Dongshaea marina: one gene and its partner. The protein of the gene in region 1 binds, or shares a complex with, the protein of each later gene. Links are inferred from orthologs where the notes say so. Each region holds a gene or a part of one and is shown in the gene's direction. Other genes may lie near its edges.

Evidence for each region.
Region 2: the proteins of DB847_RS14140 (region 1) and gcvH are in contact, whole or in part, in a crystal structure (PDB 3A7A), measured with the Escherichia coli proteins. The link is inferred for Dongshaea marina from one-to-one orthologs.

The regions. Positions count from the first base shown.
Region 1 is NZ_CP028897.1:2,985,367-2,994,762, forward strand. The notes cover bases 2,802-5,783. They hold DB847_RS14140 (lipoate--protein ligase), read left to right. Parts: upstream 2,802-3,775; coding sequence 3,776-4,792; downstream 4,793-5,783. Other genes in these bases: nudC (NAD(+) diphosphatase), read right to left, coding at 2,802-3,555; DB847_RS14145 (DNA N-6-adenine-methyltransferase), read right to left, coding at 5,196-5,723. Outside these bases: DB847_RS14115 (endonuclease), read left to right, coding at 1-38; DB847_RS14120 (AI-2E family transporter), read left to right, coding at 76-1,164; DB847_RS14125 (hypothetical protein), read right to left, coding at 1,245-1,562; DB847_RS14130 (substrate-binding periplasmic protein), read right to left, coding at 1,733-2,383; more of nudC, read right to left, coding at 2,662-2,801; DB847_RS14165 (ABC transporter substrate-binding protein), read left to right, coding at 6,658-7,413; DB847_RS14170 (glycosyl hydrolase family 18 protein), read right to left, coding at 7,645-9,396. UniProt on the Escherichia coli protein: Catalyzes both the ATP-dependent activation of exogenously supplied lipoate to lipoyl-AMP and the transfer of the activated lipoyl onto the lipoyl domains of lipoate-dependent enzymes.
Region 2 is NZ_CP028897.1:3,476,157-3,485,483, reverse strand. The notes cover bases 1-2,913. They hold gcvH (glycine cleavage system protein GcvH), read left to right. Parts: upstream 1-1,218; coding sequence 1,219-1,608; downstream 1,609-2,913. Other genes in these bases: gcvP (aminomethyl-transferring glycine dehydrogenase), read left to right, coding at 1,705-2,913; gcvT (glycine cleavage system aminomethyltransferase GcvT), read left to right, coding at 99-1,193. Also shown: more of gcvP, read left to right, coding at 2,914-4,587; DB847_RS16335 (Flp family type IVb pilin), read left to right, coding at 4,899-5,132; DB847_RS16330 (substrate-binding periplasmic protein), read right to left, coding at 5,137-5,883; DB847_RS16320 (GNAT family N-acetyltransferase), read right to left, coding at 6,192-6,725; DB847_RS16315 (ABC transporter substrate-binding protein), read left to right, coding at 6,831-9,077. UniProt on the Escherichia coli protein: The glycine cleavage system catalyzes the degradation of glycine. The H protein shuttles the methylamine group of glycine from the P protein to the T protein.

The DNA.
Region 1 (9,396 bases):
TTGTCACCCGGGCCTGTCATAAGATAGGTTTGGGTTAATATACAATCGCAACAAACCCGCTCGCAGAGAGATACTATGGATAGCACAGACTTAAAAAGAAAACCGGGCAGAGTGATTCTGCTCCTTGCCCTGGCCTGCTCTATTGTTGCCAGTTATATCCTGATCTCCCCCTACCTTCAGCCAATCGTGATCGCTCTGCTGTTTGGTCTGATGGCGCATCCGCTGCATCAGCGGATTCAGGATAAACTGGGAGGCAGAGCCAATCTTGCCGCAACTATCAGCTGTCTGCTCCTCACCTTTGTGATCCTGCTGCCCCTGCTGTTTGTGCTGATGGCGATCCTGAGTCAGGCCGTCGTCTACTCAACGACCCTGTTGCATTGGGTTCAATCCGGAGGGTTTGATCAACTATTGGCTCACCCCTGGGTGAGTAAACTGCATCAGCTGGCTCTGGATGTTCTCCCCCTGGATAAGCTGAAAAACACCAGTATCTCCCAGGATCTGATCGCAGCAGCATCCAAGATGGGGAAAAATGCCTTGGGGATCAGTGCCGAGATCGCCGGTGATGTCACCCACTTTATCTTCAGCTTTGTGCTGATGCTGTTTGTGCTGTTTTTTATTCTGCGCGATTACGACAGCATAGTGCGTTTTTTCCACCATGCCCTGCCCCTTTCCCGCAGTCAGGAGGAGATCCTGATGCGTGAGATCAAAACCGTTTCCAAATCTGCTCTGCTGGGCTCCTTTCTGACGGCCGTCACTCAGGGAATCGCCGGTGGTATTGGCTTTTGGATCGTTGGGATCCCTGGGTTGTTTTGGGGCAGCATCATGGCCTTTGCCTCACTGATCCCTGTGGTAGGCACAGCTCTTATCTGGGTTCCTGCGGTGCTATTTCTGTTTATCACCGGTCAATGGCAGTGGGGGATCTTTCTGCTGGCCTGGAGCATTTTAATCGTCGGCTCCATCGATAACTTCTTAAGACCCTGGTTTATGCAAGGCGCAGCATCGATGGGAACCGTGGTGATCTTCTTTTCATTGATGGGAGGGATCAGCATGTTTGGCCTGATGGGCCTCATCTACGGGCCGCTGGTGATCGCCATCACCCTGGTGCTGTTTCATCTGTATGAGACCGAGTTTAAAGATTTTCTCGATTATCAGGACAGGCACTGATCGCTCAAACTAAAAAACCCTCCGGACTCGGAGGGTTTTCACAAGGATAAGATAAGGCTCACTGTCAGCCTGGATAAACCCTAAGCCTCGATGTCAAAGTAGTTGGCCGCCACATATGCGGCTCTGCGGGTCGCTTCTCCATGATCCCGGTACTTCTGCTCAAGAAGATCCCTGAAATCCTCCAGCATATGATCGATACGCTCCCAACTTAAGTTCTGATCGCCATTTTGAATATGATGTTCTTCGAGTTTGAGCCTGAACAGATCGCGGTCGATACGATATTCAGCATCCGATGGATAAGGTGACCGGGATAACTCCTCTTCCCTCTCCTCATGAGCAAGTCCCCATTTACCGTCTCCCTGACGTAACAACTGCAGATGTGCAATGGTATGGTCCATTATCATTGTTCTCCTTTACAATCGATTGGGACAGAGCTCATCTTAATCAAACTGACCACCGCTGAACAGGAAAACAGGGTCATCGCCTGTGTATGTCGGATCAAATGTGACTAAGCTCCCAGCCAGAGGGGATGACTTAACAGAAATCGGTACAGTCGGCGATCAAAAGATCATGAGGCAGGCTCGAGAAAACGTCTGGCCAATTTACGAATATACCCGCTCTGTTTGAGCTCCTGCAGGGCCCGGTTCCAGCGTGCGACCTCACTGGAAGCAATATTTTTGGACATCGCAATATAGTGCTGCCCCTGTAACACCACCACCGGAGTCTTGCGGACCAACTCGGGAGAGATTTCATGGGCACTTAGCTTATGCTCGATAGAGTCTTCTGAAGTGATCGCCAGGGCAACCCTGCCACGCTTGAGCAGCCCGAAACAGGTGGCATAGTTTTTATTTCTGGACAGCGCGGTAAACCCCATCCCGGTCAATAGCCGGTCATGAACCGAACCATTGAGCACACAGATTTTAAGGTCCCTGGCATCACTCAAAGAGCGGATCCCGGTCGGCCGACTGCGCCACTCGTAAAAATAGTCGGTCCCTGCGGAGATGGGCCCCACCCATTGCACCGTTTTCTCTCGCTCGGCCGTGCGCTGTACCGCAAAAAAGACGATATTTTTTCGGGTTTGTACGGCGTAAAGACCCCGCTTAAACGGAACCTCACGCATCGGTACATCATATCCGAGTTGCTCAGCCAAGGTGTTAACAACCTCCACTTGAAAGGCTCGCTTCCCCTGCCGGGGGATCCCTTCGCACCAGTGCTCCATGCAGGTTACCTGTCGGGATAGGTTGTGGGTGTAAAAGGTAAATGGATCGCCATAGGCTCTGGGTGATAAACCGAAGCAGGCCAGTAACAACAAGCCTGGCCAGCCAGTGAATGTAACAAACGCTCTTTGCAAACAAGCTTTTACAGCAACGGGTTGAGCCAACAGTTGCCCAAACAGACACCCCAAAGCCCAGCTCCGATAGTAATAAGAACTATTATCAGTTTAGTTGAGCTTTAGTCGGAATTCTAACCCCCGCAATGGCTTCACTTTGCCCAAAGCTACTCAGAAACCCACAGCTCCAGCAGATCTCGGGCGATGGCATCTCGTCTGGGCAAGGTAAAAGAGCTATCGGCTCCTTCGGTGAGAACCGCTTTGACCGTCTGTTTATCCACCCAGATCGCATCGGCCAGCTCATCAGAATCCAGAGCCAGGGCTCGTGTTTTGGCTTCAAGGCGCATTCCCGCCATCAGTGCACAAGGAAAAGGCCAGGGCTGAGAAAAGAGATAATTAACCTCCTCCCCCTCGATTCCGGCCTCTTCATAGAGCTCTCGCAGGGCTGCATCTTCGAGGGTTTCTCCGGGTTCAACAAACCCCGCCAGGCAGGAGTAATGATTTTCAGGAAAATGTACCCCACGTCCCAATAAGCAGTGATCTCCCTGGGTCACCAGCATGATGACTACCGGATCGACTCTGGGAAAGTGTTTGCTGTCACATTCACTGCAGTCCCGGCGCCAGCCCCCATGGGTCACCCGGGTTTTCGCACCACAACGAGAACAACAGGGATTATCCCTGTGCCAGTTCAGCGCACTTGCTGCCTGGGCCACAATCCCCAAAAGATATTCTGAAGCCTGAGGAGTATGGGCAAACTCGCGAATTGGCATTGGGCTTATCTGTGCCTGAGGAGCCCCCCTACTACTTGCCGCAAAATAATTTACTCCCTGGTAGGCGCCGAGCAGGATCAGCTCATCTTCAGTAATCTGGGCCTGCCGGATGATAGCCGCAGAAAAGAGACAAGAGCCACTTGAATCGTCGACCATCACACAAGCCCCATTCAAAAGCAGGAACCGGGAGCTATCCAGTTGACTCAGGGTCCGGATCTGCTCCGGATCAGACCGGACCTTGTCCAAGCGGTCCAGGGGGTTTTGACTAAAGAAGGGGTAAGGTCTTTTCATGCAATCGACACCGCAGTGATGGATTAAGAATGGATGCAGGATTATATCTGAGTCATTATGACTCAAACAGCCCCAATCCAAGTTCAGCTGCACATCCACCATAGCGAGTCATGACTATTAGGAACCACTCGGGCAGCGAAGATCCTCTTTACCCTGAAAAAAGAATCGAGTACATTGGGCGCTCCTTAATACCCTATCACAGTAGTCAGGTATACCGTTCATGGCCAGTCTGAGAGTTTTCGTTTCCACCTCAACCAACCCCTGGTTTAACCTGGCCGTTGAAGAGTGTATATTTCGCTCCATGTCGACGGCTCAACGGGTGCTTTTCCTGTGGCGTAACGCTGACACTGTTGTGATCGGGCGAGCTCAAAACCCCTGGCGGGAGTGCAATACCCGCAAGATGCAGCAAGATGGGATCACCCTGGCTCGCCGGCAAAGTGGCGGGGGAGCCGTCTTTCAGGATCTGGGAAACAGCAACTTTACCTTCATGACCGGCAAGCCCGAATACGATAAATCGGTCTCAACCCGGATCATCCTTAGTGCCCTGGAGCAGCTTGGGATCCAGGGCAAGGCCACCGGCCGTAATGATCTGGTGGTTGAGGACAGCCTCGGGGAGCGTAAATTTTCGGGATCCGCCTACCGCGAAACCCTGGATAGAGGCTTTCATCACGGTACCCTGCTGCTGAACGCCAATCTATCCCGCCTTGGCAACTACCTTACCCCGGATCCAAAGAAGCTGCAGGCCAAGGGGATCACCTCGGTGCGCTCCCGGGTCACTAACCTTTGTGATCTTAAGCCTGAGCTCGATCATCAAAGCGTCTGTGATGCGATCATGGAGGCGTTTTTTAACTTCTATGGTGAACGCGTAAAGCCTGAACTGATCACGGTCGACAAGATGCCCGAGCTCCCCAAGTTTGAAGAGACCTTTGCCAGGCAGAGTCAATGGGAGTGGAATTTTGGAAAAACCCCTGAGTTCATGTATACCCTGGATGAACGCTTTAGCTGGGGCAACGTCGAGCTACACCTGGATGTCAAACAGGCGCAGATAGAGAAAGCCCGGGTCTTCAGTGACAGCCTCAATCCTGAGCCGCTTGAGGCATTTGCGGATGCCTTGTCTGGCCAGGCCTACCGGGCGCAGGAGATCACAGCAACCGTCGCACAAATTACCAAGCGCTATCCAAACCGCCTGGGTGAGCTGATGGAGCTTCAGAGCTGGCTGAAAACCGCTGTCGCCTAAGAGGCCCCTTGTACCACATAGCTTAAATAGCTTGATCAGGTAATGGGGTTGCGTCGCTCAGAGTCACACTATTTAGGGGTGACTGCGCAGTGGATGTCTTCGGAACAATTATCCAGCCTCTGAGCAGCTGTGAAGGCGAACTGTTCAATGCTCTTTTTCCGAGACAGGGTGTAATTGCTCCCAGAGCAATGAAACGCGAGGTAGGGATACCGAGCTGGGAGGGTTATCAGGGATGGTAACCGTCGAGCTGCGTAGTTCTGTGGAGGGACTCACAGTACGGAGCGAGTTTTTGATTACTTTTGGCGATACAAAAGTAATGTGCTGCCGGCACCCCGGCATTAATGCAGCTTAGCTGAAAATCGCAATACTCAGATAAGTGGTATAGATAATAACGTTAGCGCCCCTAACCCCACACATAACCAAACTGGCTAAACATCTCAGAGAAGCCTTGGGGATTATCCCCAAAATAGAAGAAGGTTTGTCCCTTGTTGGGGTTTCCGCCCACCTCCCCGGTTGGCCGGATAAAGCGGATCCGCTTACTGGGGAAACACAGGGCTGAGGCTTTAGACAGCATCGCCTGGTAAGGCTTGGTTTCGGTTCCCGAGTTCACCAGGACGATCGCTTGTTTGACCCTGCCAGCCTCTAGCTCTGCTAGTAAGCGGCTACAGAAATCACCGAGAAGCCCCCGGCTATAGGGCGGGTTCATCCACAGGTTTCCTCGCCAGTTTGCCTCAGCAGCCAGCCCTGAGTTCTCTCGGCTATAAAAGCGTTTGGCGCGCACCGAGAGCTGTGCTACCGGATTACTCGCCGGATCAACATCAATTGAGCCCATCACCTTCCTGGCAGCCTCAATATATTGAGCCGGGGTATTCCATTCATCGTTATTCAGCGCAGAGTGATTGCCGATATGCATGGTGACTGCTTCAGTCATGGAAAACTCCTAAGGTGATGGGTGTCATGAGCGCTGGCAAGTCGTTGTCTAGCTCAACGTTAAGTGCCTGACCTGTTTGGATGAAGCATTTAATCGGCAGTGCTGAGCATGCAGTCATGGGCTGAGCGGCTTATCGCAGATGAATTACCGAACGCCAGATAGCAAAAAACCACGTCGAGCGTGGTTTGATAAGCCATTTGGCTTGAATGATGGTGCCCGGAGACGGACTTGAACCGTCACGCTGTAACCAGCGAGGGATTTTAAATCCCTTGTGTCTACCAATTCCACCATCCGGGCAAACTGGAGGCGCGTCCCGGAGTCGAACCGAGGTCCACGGATTTGCAATCCGCTGCATAGCCACTCTGCCAACGCGCCTTCATATTGGAGCGGGAAACGAGACTCGAACTCGCGACCCCAACCTTGGCAAGGTTGTGCTCTACCAACTGAGCTATTCCCGCTTTGCATTTCGTTTCAGATGTTGTTCTGTCCCGAGTGCGAGATGCATTCTATCTTTCTGGGGGTGAGAGTCAACTCCCTTTTTGTAATTCCTTGATCGTTCGGCCAAATTCCACACAAAACGCTTCTCTATTGCCCATTTTGTCGAAAATAAACGCCAACGCCTGCTCCCGTGGCAAGCAGCGAAACAAATTCAGGATACTCAGAACTGAGACCCCACCCAATTAAACCCCTCACAAGCACTGCAAGCACTGCTTCTAACTCTGAACATGACGATCCTCCCAGGATATCTCGATACGACAAGCCAATACGCCGATAGCTCCGACGGGTATTCCTCAAGAGGTACGCCCTGATTCATAGGGTAGAGATGCAGGGCGCATGATAGGTTTTGCTGAGCGGTCTAGACTTAACGATGAGGAAAAATAGCTACTGGGTCCTTAGTTCACCCGGGCATGAGTAACAAGGATTAGGGAAGCATATGAAATATAACATCTTGTTTTTATTAATCGTAACAAGTTATGTTAATGCAAAGCTAACCCCTATTGATGTTAATGTCGGTGTGACGGATGGATTTCCTATCTATTATTATGATTCAACATCGAAAACGGCTCATGGCCCTATGGTCGACTCTTTTAAGGCTATCTGTGAACATGCAACTCTAAATTGTAGCTTTCATCCACTTCCAAAGAAGAGATTAGAAAATGGCTTAATCTATGGAACGATTCACTTCGGCTCTGTAGTCAACAGCCCGGTACAAAAAAAGATACTGAGAAATCGTGCTTATTTTACACAGTTTAATATGCCCGCAAAGATAGGCATCTACTCCACCCTACCCGAGAGCCAAATACCCATAGATACTAAAGGGTTTTATGGAAAGAGTATCATCGCGGTTTTGGGCTGGAGCTTAGCGGTACTGCCGGGCGTGTGGCAGGCAGAGACTGAAGGAAAACTCACGATCTATAAACCTAAAACGATTGAATCAGCAGTAAATATGTTACTTAAACATCGCTCACCATTCCTATATGCTAATAAAGCAAAGATGGATATGTTTTTATCCGATAGTGATCAGGTCTACTTCAAAGAAATAAACTATGTAAATCAAACATTCGCTCTATCAAAAAGTTCAAATAATTATGATGAGATAAAAAATAGAGTTGATGCTGCTATAGCAATATTATTTTCATCCGGAAAGATTGATAAAGAATCCGGAATGCTTAAATCTTCAGAGAAATAGGCCGTGTGCCACTAACATAGTAAGCATAACTAAACCCCTATCCTTAGCATCTACATATATGTAAATCTGCCCTATTTATCACCAATGAAGGTATCTGAAAGCTTCACTTGTTCGGTTGCTCATACCTACAGTGCGCTTCAATCCCTTAGAGGTTCTTCCCCATCAAAAAGTACCCCACCAGAATCACTCCTGATGGGGTATCTCTCACAGCTTAAAGCCCTCTACACCAACTTAGGGGCAAGTCGCCTCCCCGATATTCACCCAAACCTCATGAACCCCTGGCTCATTACCCTGAGTCCACCATTTGGCTCGCCAACGCGCTCCATCGTGATTCACTTCATCACCACCGTTATAGACCACTGCCGACGCCCAGCCAAGCTCAACCTCACTCACCAGCTCCCATGGACCACTGGTGCGAGAGGGTTGGTTATTCTGGGTCCACCACTTGGCCTGCCACACCAGTCCGTCGTGACTCACCCTATCTCCCGTGTTATAGATGGTGGCTGAGCTCCAGGGAGACTCAGCTCCCGCCCCGGGATCTGTGGTCGCACATTGCTCACCTGAGCCAGCCGCGGTTACCAGTACCCGGGTCGATGCCAGGGCATCTAACGCACCGTCCGAGACCCGCACACTCAAGGTAAATTCAGTGTCTTCTGAGAGCTGTGGCGCGGTAGCAACCAGGGTTGCACCAGTAAGATCATCGGCACTCCAACCTGCGGGAAGGGTCCACTGATAGCTAAGCGGATCATCATCTGGATCACTAGCCTGGGCTGTGATATTGAGCTGCTCACCTGATTTCACACTCAAGCTCTCTGTCAGAGAAACTTGTGGTGCCCGATTGGGCTCAGGCGCCTGATTGATAATAGTCACCAGATCTTTTGCTACCAGCTGGTGATCATCGGTCACCGTTAGCTCAAACTGATAACTCTGCTCTACTGTGGTTGCTCCCAGAGTGACCTTCGCCCGGGCCTGTTCGGCATCGCGCAGTTCGACTTCAGGACCGGAGAGCTGCTGCCACCGATAGGTCAGGGCCCCCTGCTCCGGATCCCGGGAGGAAGAGCCATCCAACACCAAATCTACCGGCCCGGTCACACTCTGATCGGCTCCGGCATTGGCAATCGGTGGCTGATTTTCAGGAGGTGTATCCCCACCATGGCCAAGGCCCTCATGCATCGCATTGAGGATATCCCCATTGTCGGCATCGATCTCCCAGGCAAACAGGCCTCCCAGCTGAAGATTGAGCACATATTGCCCCTTGGCTTTCACCGAGGGGGGATCATCAAAGGTGATAAGGTCCCCGGTTGAGGGGTTAAACACATAGGGGGCCTCGGCAACCGTATCATAACGATACTCCCAGCCACTGCCCATATACTCATTGACGATCTGCCGATAATCCACCACCCCATTTTCCCAGGTCCCCTTGACCGGCCCGGTTGCGGTTCCGGTAAAGGGGTTGTCATTGCTGTAACCATGAACTCCGGTCCAGCCCCGTCCATACATGGCAGCCCCGACCACCAGCTTGGATGGATTCACCCCCTGAGCCAGCAGCGCCCGGATCCCATTGTCCGTGGTGTAGCTGGTGCTGGGATCCCAGTTGGGAGCATAGATCGCCGTCTGATGCCCCAGCTCGGTATTGCTCCAGGCCCCGTTGAAGTCATAGCTCATCACGAAGATGTGATCCATATGGGACTGGACCGCCTGATAATTGACTTTGGCAATCTTATCATCCCCGGCACCGACCGCCGATGTCAACTCATAGTAACGTCCGGTCTCATCCCCCAGCTCATTGAGCATGGTGCGCAGATCCTGCATCAACAGCAAGTAAGTCTGACCATCCGTACCACTTCCCAGGCTCGTATTCGCCCCCTTACCTCCCGGGTACTCCCAATCGATATCCACCCCATCGAAAAACTTCCAGGTCTTAAGAAACTCTTTAACAGAGGCCACAAAACGATCGCGCTTACTCTTATCTCCCATAAAGAA
Region 2 (9,327 bases), 490 kb from region 1 along the record:
TTGTTTCTTAAATGTTGGCGCGCCGGTATAATCGGGCGGCGCTGCTGACCCAACCCGATGCAGGGTCGGCCCCTAGCAAAGGAGCACTAAGGATTTCTATGAGCAGAAAAACAGCCCTTTATGATAAACACCTGGAAGCTGGCGCCAAGATGGTGGACTTCCATGGTTGGGAGATGCCGATCAACTATGGCTCTCAGCTGGAAGAGCACCATGCGGTGCGTCGCGATGCCGGTATGTTTGATGTCTCTCATATGACGGTCGTGGATCTACAGGGCGAAAAAAGCCAGGCGATGCTGCGCTACCTACTGGCCAATGATGTCGCCAAGCTCAAAACCCCCGGAAAGGCTCTTTATAGTTGCATGCTTAACCCTCAGGGTGGGGTAATCGATGATCTGATCGTCTATTATCTGGCGGATGATCACTATCGGATGGTGGTTAACTCTGCAACCCGTGAAAAAGATCTGGCATGGATCGATCAGCAAGCCACTGCCTTTGGCATTGAGCTGATCGAACGCACTGAGCTTGCGATGATCGCGGTGCAGGGGCCGAACGCGGTCGCTAAGGTTGGGGCTGTTCTGGGCGAAGATCGTCAGCAGCAGCTTGAGGGGATGAAGCCTTTCTTTGGGCGTCAGCTGGGCGATCTCTTTATCGCCAGCACAGGTTATACCGGTGAAAAAGGCTATGAGATCCTGGTGCCGGAATCACAGATTACTGAGCTGTGGCAGGCATTGCTGGATGCGGGGGTAGCCCCCTGTGGCCTGGGAGCCCGTGATACCCTGCGTCTTGAAGCCGGGATGAACCTGTATGGTCAGGATATGGATGAGCAGACCTCGCCGCTGGCGGCAAATTTGGGCTGGACCATAGCCTGGGAGCCCGAGGATCGTGATTTTATCGGCCGAGAAGCCCTGCTGAGCTACAAAGAGGGGCAGGATACAGATAAAATGGTCGGCCTTATCATGGAAAGTAAGGGTGTATTACGTCCGGGCCAGGCCGTGGTGTTTGAAGCCGAGGGCCGTGAGCTGCGTGGCGTGATCACCAGTGGCAGTTTTTCTCCAACGCTGGGCTACAGCATTGCATTTGCACGCGTTCCCCGTCAGATCGGCGAGCAGGCCGAGGTTGAGATCCGAAATAAGCGTGTTGCGGTGCGTGTGGTTAAGGCCGCTTTCGTTCGCAATGGGCAGAGTATTTGCTAAAACGTCCCCAATAGAGGAACCCCCAATGAGTAATATTCCTTCCGAGTTGAAGTACACCACCTCACATGAGTGGATTCGTGTCGAGGAGAATGATGAAGTGGTATTGGGTATTACCGAGCATGCGCAGGAGCTGCTGGGTGATATGGTCTTTGTTGAGCTTCCTGAAGTGGGACGCGAGATTGATGCGGGTGAGGATTGTGCCGTTGCCGAGTCGGTCAAGGCGGCTTCCGATATCTATAGTCCCGTTGGTGGTGAGATCCTTGCGGTCAATGAGGATCTGGAAGATTCCCCCGAAAATGTAAACAGCGATCCTTTTGGTGACGGCTGGATCGTGCGGATCAAGCTGTCTGATCCTTCTGAGCTGGCAGAGCTGCTGGATGCTGAGGCCTACCAGGGCCTCCTTGAAGATGAGTAATTGAGCAACGCCCCGTAAGGGGCGTTACTTTTTGACCTTTGCCGATCGGATCTTTGTGATCTGAGACCTTTACCCCCAATGACAAAGGAACCCTGAATGAGGCTTTCCCTGGCTGAACTGGAACAAAATCAACAATTTATCGATCGTCATATCGGCCCTGATGCCGAACAGACCGCATCCATGTTAAACACCATCGGGGTTGACTCGATGGCTCAGTTGATTGAGCAAACCATTCCACCGACAATCATGAACGCCAAGCCTCTTGGTGTAGGTGCTCCTATGAGCGAGGCCAATGCCCTGTCTCGCTTGCGAAAGATTGCCAGTCAGAACGAACTGCGCAAGAACTATATTGGGTTGGGGTATTATGACACCCTGTTGCCCGGGGTGATCCAGCGTAATGTGCTGGAAAATCCGGGCTGGTATACCGCTTATACACCATATCAGCCGGAGATCGCCCAGGGGCGGCTCGAGGCGCTGTTAAACTTCCAGCAGATGTGTAGCGATCTGAGTGGAATGGAGCTGGCGAACGCTTCTATGCTGGATGAGGCGACGGCGGCGGCCGAAGCGATGGCGATGGCCAAGCGGGTGTCGAAAAATCGTAAGGCGAACACCTTTTTCGTTGCCGAGGATGTTCATCCGCAAACCATAGATGTGGTTCGTGAGCGTGCCAGTTATTTCGGGTTTGAACTGGTTGTGGCACCGGCGGCCGAGGTGGTGAATCACACCCTGTTTGGAGCCCTGTTCCAGTACCCCTCGACCACGGGTGAACTGCTGGATCTGCGTCCCTGGACCGAATCTTTGCATCAGCAAAAGGCGATCTCCTGTGTGGCGACGGATCTATTGTCTCTGACCCTGTTGACCCCTCCGGGTGAGATGGGAGCCGATATTGTGGTGGGAAGCAGCCAGCGTTTTGGGGTGCCCATGGGTTACGGTGGCCCCCATGCCGCCTTCTTTGCGACCCGGGAGTCTTTTAAGCGTGCGTTACCCGGAAGGGTTATCGGTGTCTCTCAGGATAGACACGGCAACAAGGCGTTGCGGATGGCCCTGCAGACCCGAGAGCAGCATATCCGTCGTGAAAAGGCTAACTCTAATATCTGTACCGCTCAGGTGTTACTGGCCAACATGGCCGCATTCTATGCGGTTTATCATGGACCTCAGGGGCTCAAGACCATAGCACAGCGAGTCCACCGCCTGACCGATATTCTGGCTAAGGGCCTGATGGACAGGGGATATCGCCTGAGCCACGATAGCTGGTTTGATACCATTACCCTGGAAACCAGTGAGCGGGGGGCGATTCTCAAGCGTGCCGAGATGCATAAGGTGAACCTGAGAATGGATCGCCCGGGTGAGATCGGGATCTCCTTGGATGAGACCACCTCGGTTGCCGATGTTGCTGAGCTGTTTGATGTGTTGCTGGGGAAGGAGCATGGGCTGGATGTCAGGGCCCTGGATCGGGAGCTGATCCAACACCCTTACCACTCGATTAAACCTGCTTTGCAGCGCAGCAGTGATTACCTGACCCACGAGGTGTTTAATCGCTACCACTCAGAAACCGAGATGCTGCGTTACCTGCATCGCCTGGAGCGCAAGGATCTGACCCTAAACTACGGCATGATCCCTCTGGGTTCCTGCACCATGAAGCTCAATGCAACCTCCGAGATGCTGCCGGTGAGCTGGCCCGAGTTTAGCCGGATGCATCCATTTGCTCCTCTGGAGCAGGCCAAAGGCTATTTGCAGCTGATCGATGAGCTGCGTGATGCCCTGGCCAAGGTCACCGGCTATGATTCGGTCTGCATGCAGCCAAACTCAGGTGCCTCGGGAGAGTACGCAGGCTTGCTGGCGATTCAGAAATACCATGCTTCGCGTGGTGAGGGAGAGCGTAACGTCTGTCTCATTCCAAGCTCCGCCCATGGTACCAATCCCGCCTCGGCTCAGATGGCGGGTCTCAAGGTCGTGGTGGTTGCCTGTGATAAAGAGGGCAACATCAGCCTGGATGATCTCACGGCCAAAGCTGAGCAGCATCAGGAGGAACTCTCCTGCGTGATGGTGACCTACCCATCCACCCACGGGGTGTATGAGGAAACAATTCAGGCGGTATGTGAGATCGTGCATCGCTGTGGTGGCCAGGTCTATCTGGATGGTGCCAATATGAATGCTCAGGTTGGTCTGACCAATCCGGGATATATAGGTGCCGATGTTTCTCACCTGAACCTGCATAAGACCTTTGCTATTCCTCACGGTGGCGGTGGTCCGGGCATGGGACCTATCGGGATCAAGTCTCACTTAGCGCCTTTTGTGGCGGGCCATAGCCTGGTCAAAGAGGGATTAGCCAGCGATGATAACGGAGCTGTCTCTGCGGCACCCTTTGGCTCAGCCAGTATCTTGCCAATCAGCTGGATGTACCTGGTGATGCTGGGGGATGAGGGCCTCAAGCGTTCTACCGAGGTGGCGATCCTCAATGCCAACTATGTTGCACATCGCTTGAAGGATGCCTATCCGGTCCTGTATACCGGCCGTCATCACAGGGTGGCTCATGAGTGCATCATCGATCTGCGGCCACTGAAGGAGCAGACCGGGATCACCGAGCTGGATATCGCCAAACGTCTGATGGATTACGGCTTCCATGCGCCGACCATGAGCTTCCCGGTTGCTGGTACTCTGATGATTGAGCCAACTGAGTCTGAATCTAAGTATGAGTTGGATCGATTCATCGAGGCGATGCTGTCGATTCGTGCCGAGATCGACAAGGTTGGGTGCGGCGAGTGGCCGGCTGAGGATAACCCCTTGGTCAATGCCCCCCACACTGAGCTGGATCTGATGCAGCCCGAGTGGGGTCATCCATATTCACGTGAAGAGGCGGCTTATCCGGCAGCTTGTGAGCGTGGCAATAAGTTCTGGCCAACCGTGGCCCGGGTGGATGATGTGTATGGCGATCGCCATCTGTTCTGCTCCTGTGTACCGGTAGAAGAGTACGCTTAATATATCCTGAAATCTCAGGTGTAAAAATCCGGCCCAGGTGGCCGGATTTTTATGGCCCAGGGTGAGCCTAGGGCTTTTTCAGCTGCGGTGGTGAGCACAAAAGTGAAAGCACTAAGCTGATTTACAAAGAGTATGAGGGTGACCTGTCGGTCATAAGTTATCCCGATCACAGAGGTTGAAAAATAAGATTGCCATTCTCAAATGGCTGAGGGAGCATGTAAGGACTCAGTTACATGAGCCTGGCTCATAAAATAACTGGGGGCAGCAAGGGAGCTGCAACGACAGACTGAAGAACTCAGGAGGAGTTTAAGATGGATCTTATCGCAATCGATTGCCGTAAGTTATATCGTGCCACTTCGAATTCTCTCATCACCTTTATCCGCAATGAACGAGGCAGTAATGCCATTGAATATGCCTTGATTGGCGTTGCTGTAGCCGGCCTTGAGAGCCATTTTTTTGGAAGTCATGGCCCGGTCATTGAAGCGATCGGCGGCTTATTTAATCACTTGGCCGATATTTTGAATCAGGCGGCGCAGATGCACTAATGTTTCACTGAACACCAAAGGAGCTCATCAGCTCTTTGAGGCGGCCGTTCGCGCGAATGGTCGCCAGCCCCTGACGGTAAACCTCAATGATCTCCTTGTGTTGAGGGTGCTCTTTACCGATCAAAACGAACATAGGTTCACTCTGAAAGGTGGTGGTATCCTGGCCAATTTCACGGGCGATGTTAAATGGCAGCAGGCTGAGAAAGTAGCTACAGACGATCACATCACAGGGAAACACATCGATTCGCTGGCGGTAGAGCTTCTTGAGGTTGGCGCTCTCATCTTTTCCATACTCAGAGTTTGTGGACTTTAAGAGTGGGGTAAATTCGGCGCCGTAGGAGTAGTTACGCAGGATACCTATTTTTGCCGACAGGAGCTGTGTTCGGTTTTGCCAGTGAAAGGGTTTGGCCTTATTAAAGAACAGGCGACGCTCGACCGAAAGTCCCATCGGTATTGCACTGAAGCTCTGCTGCCTCTTGGGCGTCATCGCCCAGGGGAGGGTGATATCTATGGCTCCGGCCTGAACCAGCCGAATTGCCCGGGACCAGGAGGTATACTGGATCTTTAGGGATACACCCTGACTGGCGAAGGCTTCAGTTGCTATGGCGTTGGCGAGACCGCCTTTTTCCAATTTTACAGAGGTGTAGGGAGGCCATTCACCGCTGGCTACAGTAACCTGGGTTAAGGCTCGGGCCTGGGATAGCCTTACAGCAAGGGCGAAAACTAAAACCAGCGAGCGGAGATAGGCCATGGCGGTGAGCTTCAGTTGAGCTTTAACTCCATTATAGCTACCGCGCTGACTGAGAAAGGCAGATACAAAAAAGCCCGCTCGATGAGCGGGCTTAGAAATGTGGCGGAGAGATAGGGATTTGAACCCTAGAAGGGCTATTAACCCTTGCCGGTTTTCAAGACCGGTGCTTTCAACCACTCAGCCATCTCTCCGAAACGAGGCGCATCATACCGAGCGGTGAGGAGGCTGTAAAGGGGATTTTTTCTGTTTGGCTGAAACTTGCTCAGATTTGCGTTTGACTGGCTAATATCCCGGCAAACCCCAGGGTTTCAGGCTGGAACGGCTTGAGGTTTGACAAGCTCGTAGTATTCCATCGGCTCATCTGCCTCTCTTCCCGGGTAGGCTGCGGGTTGTAATCCTGCTTTTTGCATCACTCGTCCGGAGGCTGGGTTTCGCACCTTATGCCGACTATGGATCCGTGTGAGGCTTAATTTCTCAAATCCAAACTTGATGACAACCAGGGCCGCTTCGGTGCAATAGCCTTTTCCCCAGAAAGGAACACCAACCCAGTAGCCAAGCTCGGCTTCTCCCCCTTCAATATCGAACAGCGAAATCGCACCTATGATCTCTTCAGGCGTTTCCCTGAGGCACAGGGCATAGGCAGCCAGCCTCTTTTTTTTCCAGCCCGGCTGATGTGCAGAAATCCAGGTTTCGGCCATACCATCCAGGTAGGGGTGAGGGATGCTGCCACTGACGGAGGCGATTCGAATGTCTCCGGCATAAAGCTTAACTCGTGGAGCATCGGCCAAACAAAATGGCCGGAGTAGTAAGCGTGAGCTGGTCAGAGTTGGCTGTTCAATCATAGGCATTCCTTTCGCTTTTGGGTTGTCTTGGTTCGTTTTTTGAACTCCTGACTGTACTACACTTTACTGAGTGCAATCCAATCTTGCCGGATCAGGGATGCCATTATGTCAAAGCTCAGTCTGCTGTTACTTGTAACCCTTTTTTCCTGCCAGCATCTGTTTGCCCAAACTCTGGTGATCAGTGGTCAAAACCGGATGCCTTTTAGTGGGCGCAGTGGATCCTCTGTACCTGGCTACATGGTCGAGGTAACCCGTGCAATTTTTGAGAGCAAGGGTTACAAGGTGGAGTATCGCTCCATGCCCTGGAGAAGGGCTCTTCATCAGGTGGATAACGGCATAGCGGATGCGGTGTTGGGAGCCAACCGGGCGGAGGCCCGGGGAATGCTGCTCCCCGAGGAGAGCTTTGGATTTGTGGAAGATGTGTTCTATGTCAAAAAGGGCGAGCCCTGGCGCTTTGTTGGGCTCAACTCACTAAGTGGGATGCGCCTTGGGGTTGTGGGTGGCGTCGAGTATGGCCCTGAGATAGCAGATTACATCCGTAAGAATGAGGGGACTAAATATGTGCAGATCCTCTATGGAGAGGATGTTCCTGCCAGAAATCTCGATAAGCTCCTCTATGGACGGACGGATATCGTGGTGCTTCCCTCTCAGGTTGAGCGCTGGGTGCGGAAAACAAAAGAGATCCCACTCGGCGAGATTGTCAGCCGTGGCACCATAGGCCAGGAGAAAGATATTTTTATCGCCTTTGCCCAGGGTAAAAAAGACTCTGAACAATTGGCGAAGCTATTTAGTGATGGGATCCGAGAATTACGCCAGTCGGGAAAACTCAAAATTATCCTGGATCGATATGGACTTCAGGATTGGAAACCCCAGCTGAAAAAAGGCTCCAGCATGGAGTTTGTTTATGCAGAATCCGCAGAGCCGGTAACACTGGATCCGGCTGAGGCTTACGATCTACAGTCCGGGACTGTGATTAATCTTATTTTTGATGGCCTGGTGCGTTATCGGGATGATTCGACCGAGGTGGAGCCGGATCTTGCAAAATCCTGGGAGATCCGTAACAAGGGAACCGAGTGGATATTTCAGCTGCGCCAGGGGATCCGATTTCATGATGGCACGGCGCTGGATGCTGATGCTGTAGTCTTCAGTTTCCGTCGCCAGTTTGATAAAGCATTTCCTGAGTATACCCCGGATCTGGTGTATGCCGATTTTACCTTTAAGAATGTAAAAAGCGTTGTTGCCCTGGATAAGTACAGAGTAAAGATCACTCTGGACAACCCCTATGCTCCTTTCCTGGCGAATATGGCGATGGCGGCCGCCAAAATTATCAGCCCGTCTGCTTACAAGACAGAGGGGGTCTCTTTTAACAAGCACCCGGTGGGGACGGGGCCCTTTGTTTTTGAGCGCTGGCAACCGGGTAAAGAAATAGTGCTACGCAGCAACTTGGAGTATTGGCGGGGAAAATCCTACATAGATAAGTTGACCTATAAAGTGGTGCCGGGAAATCAGCTAATGAAAGAGTTTCTTTCCGGAAAGCTGGATGTGGTGGGTGGACTGCAGCCCGAAGAGGCGCTGGTTGTCGAGAATAATGCCACCACCAGTCTGCAGATGGGTAATGTGATGCATGTGAAGTACCTGGCGATGAATATGGAGCTGGAGCCTTTTAATAAGCTCAAGGTGCGCCAGGCGATCAATCATGCCATCGATAAAAAATTGATTATCAATGATGTGACTCAGGGCTTTGCGATCCCGGCTGTCAATCCTATGCCGCCCTCTATGTGGGGCTATAACCATGAGATCCAGGATTATGCTTATGATCCGGCGCGAGCCCGTGAGCTTCTTAAAGAGGCAGGCTATCCCGATGGATTTGAAACCAGCATCGCTTATCGGGGCCGGTTGGATAATGAGCGGTTAGGGGCCATCATCAAGCGCAATCTAGATCAGGTAGGGATCCGGGTGGAGTTAAAATCGATGACCCGGGAGGCTTATTTCCCCTGGGTTGATCAGGGCAAGCATCAGATGGCCTTCGGTCGCTGGTTTGGCGACAATGGAGACCCCGATAACTTCCTGTATGTACTGCTTGATTATGATAATGCGGTTAAAGGCAAGGCATCCAACTATGCGTTTTATCGCAGCGAGCCCCTGCATGAGCTGCTGCTGGCAGCTCAATCCAGCCAGAAGCGCCAGCAGCGGATCACTCTCTACCGGCAGGCTCAGAGCATCATCAACCAGGATGCACCCTGGGTACCTCTGTATCACAAGCAATACATTATCGCCAAAAGCGAGCAGGTCCATGGGGTGATCCCACACCCCACCGGCCTGGTGCGCTTCTACCGCGCCTGGGTGGAGTGATGGCCGGGGCTTAGGGTATGCCGAGTTGGCTTCCCGGGTAAATAGCAGACTCTATGGTGCTGCCATTGGGGGATGTTGAAGCTACTTGAGGTGCTGACAGGGGAGTGACTGACTCTCATCAAAGATAATTCCCTTAATCTTGCCCTATGAAAATGATAAATAGCCGTGTATGATTCAGAATTGGCCTAAGTGTAGAGGGATGGCTTGCCGCTGGTGAGCATCTCATAGTCGTTGAATGTTTTCTCAACTC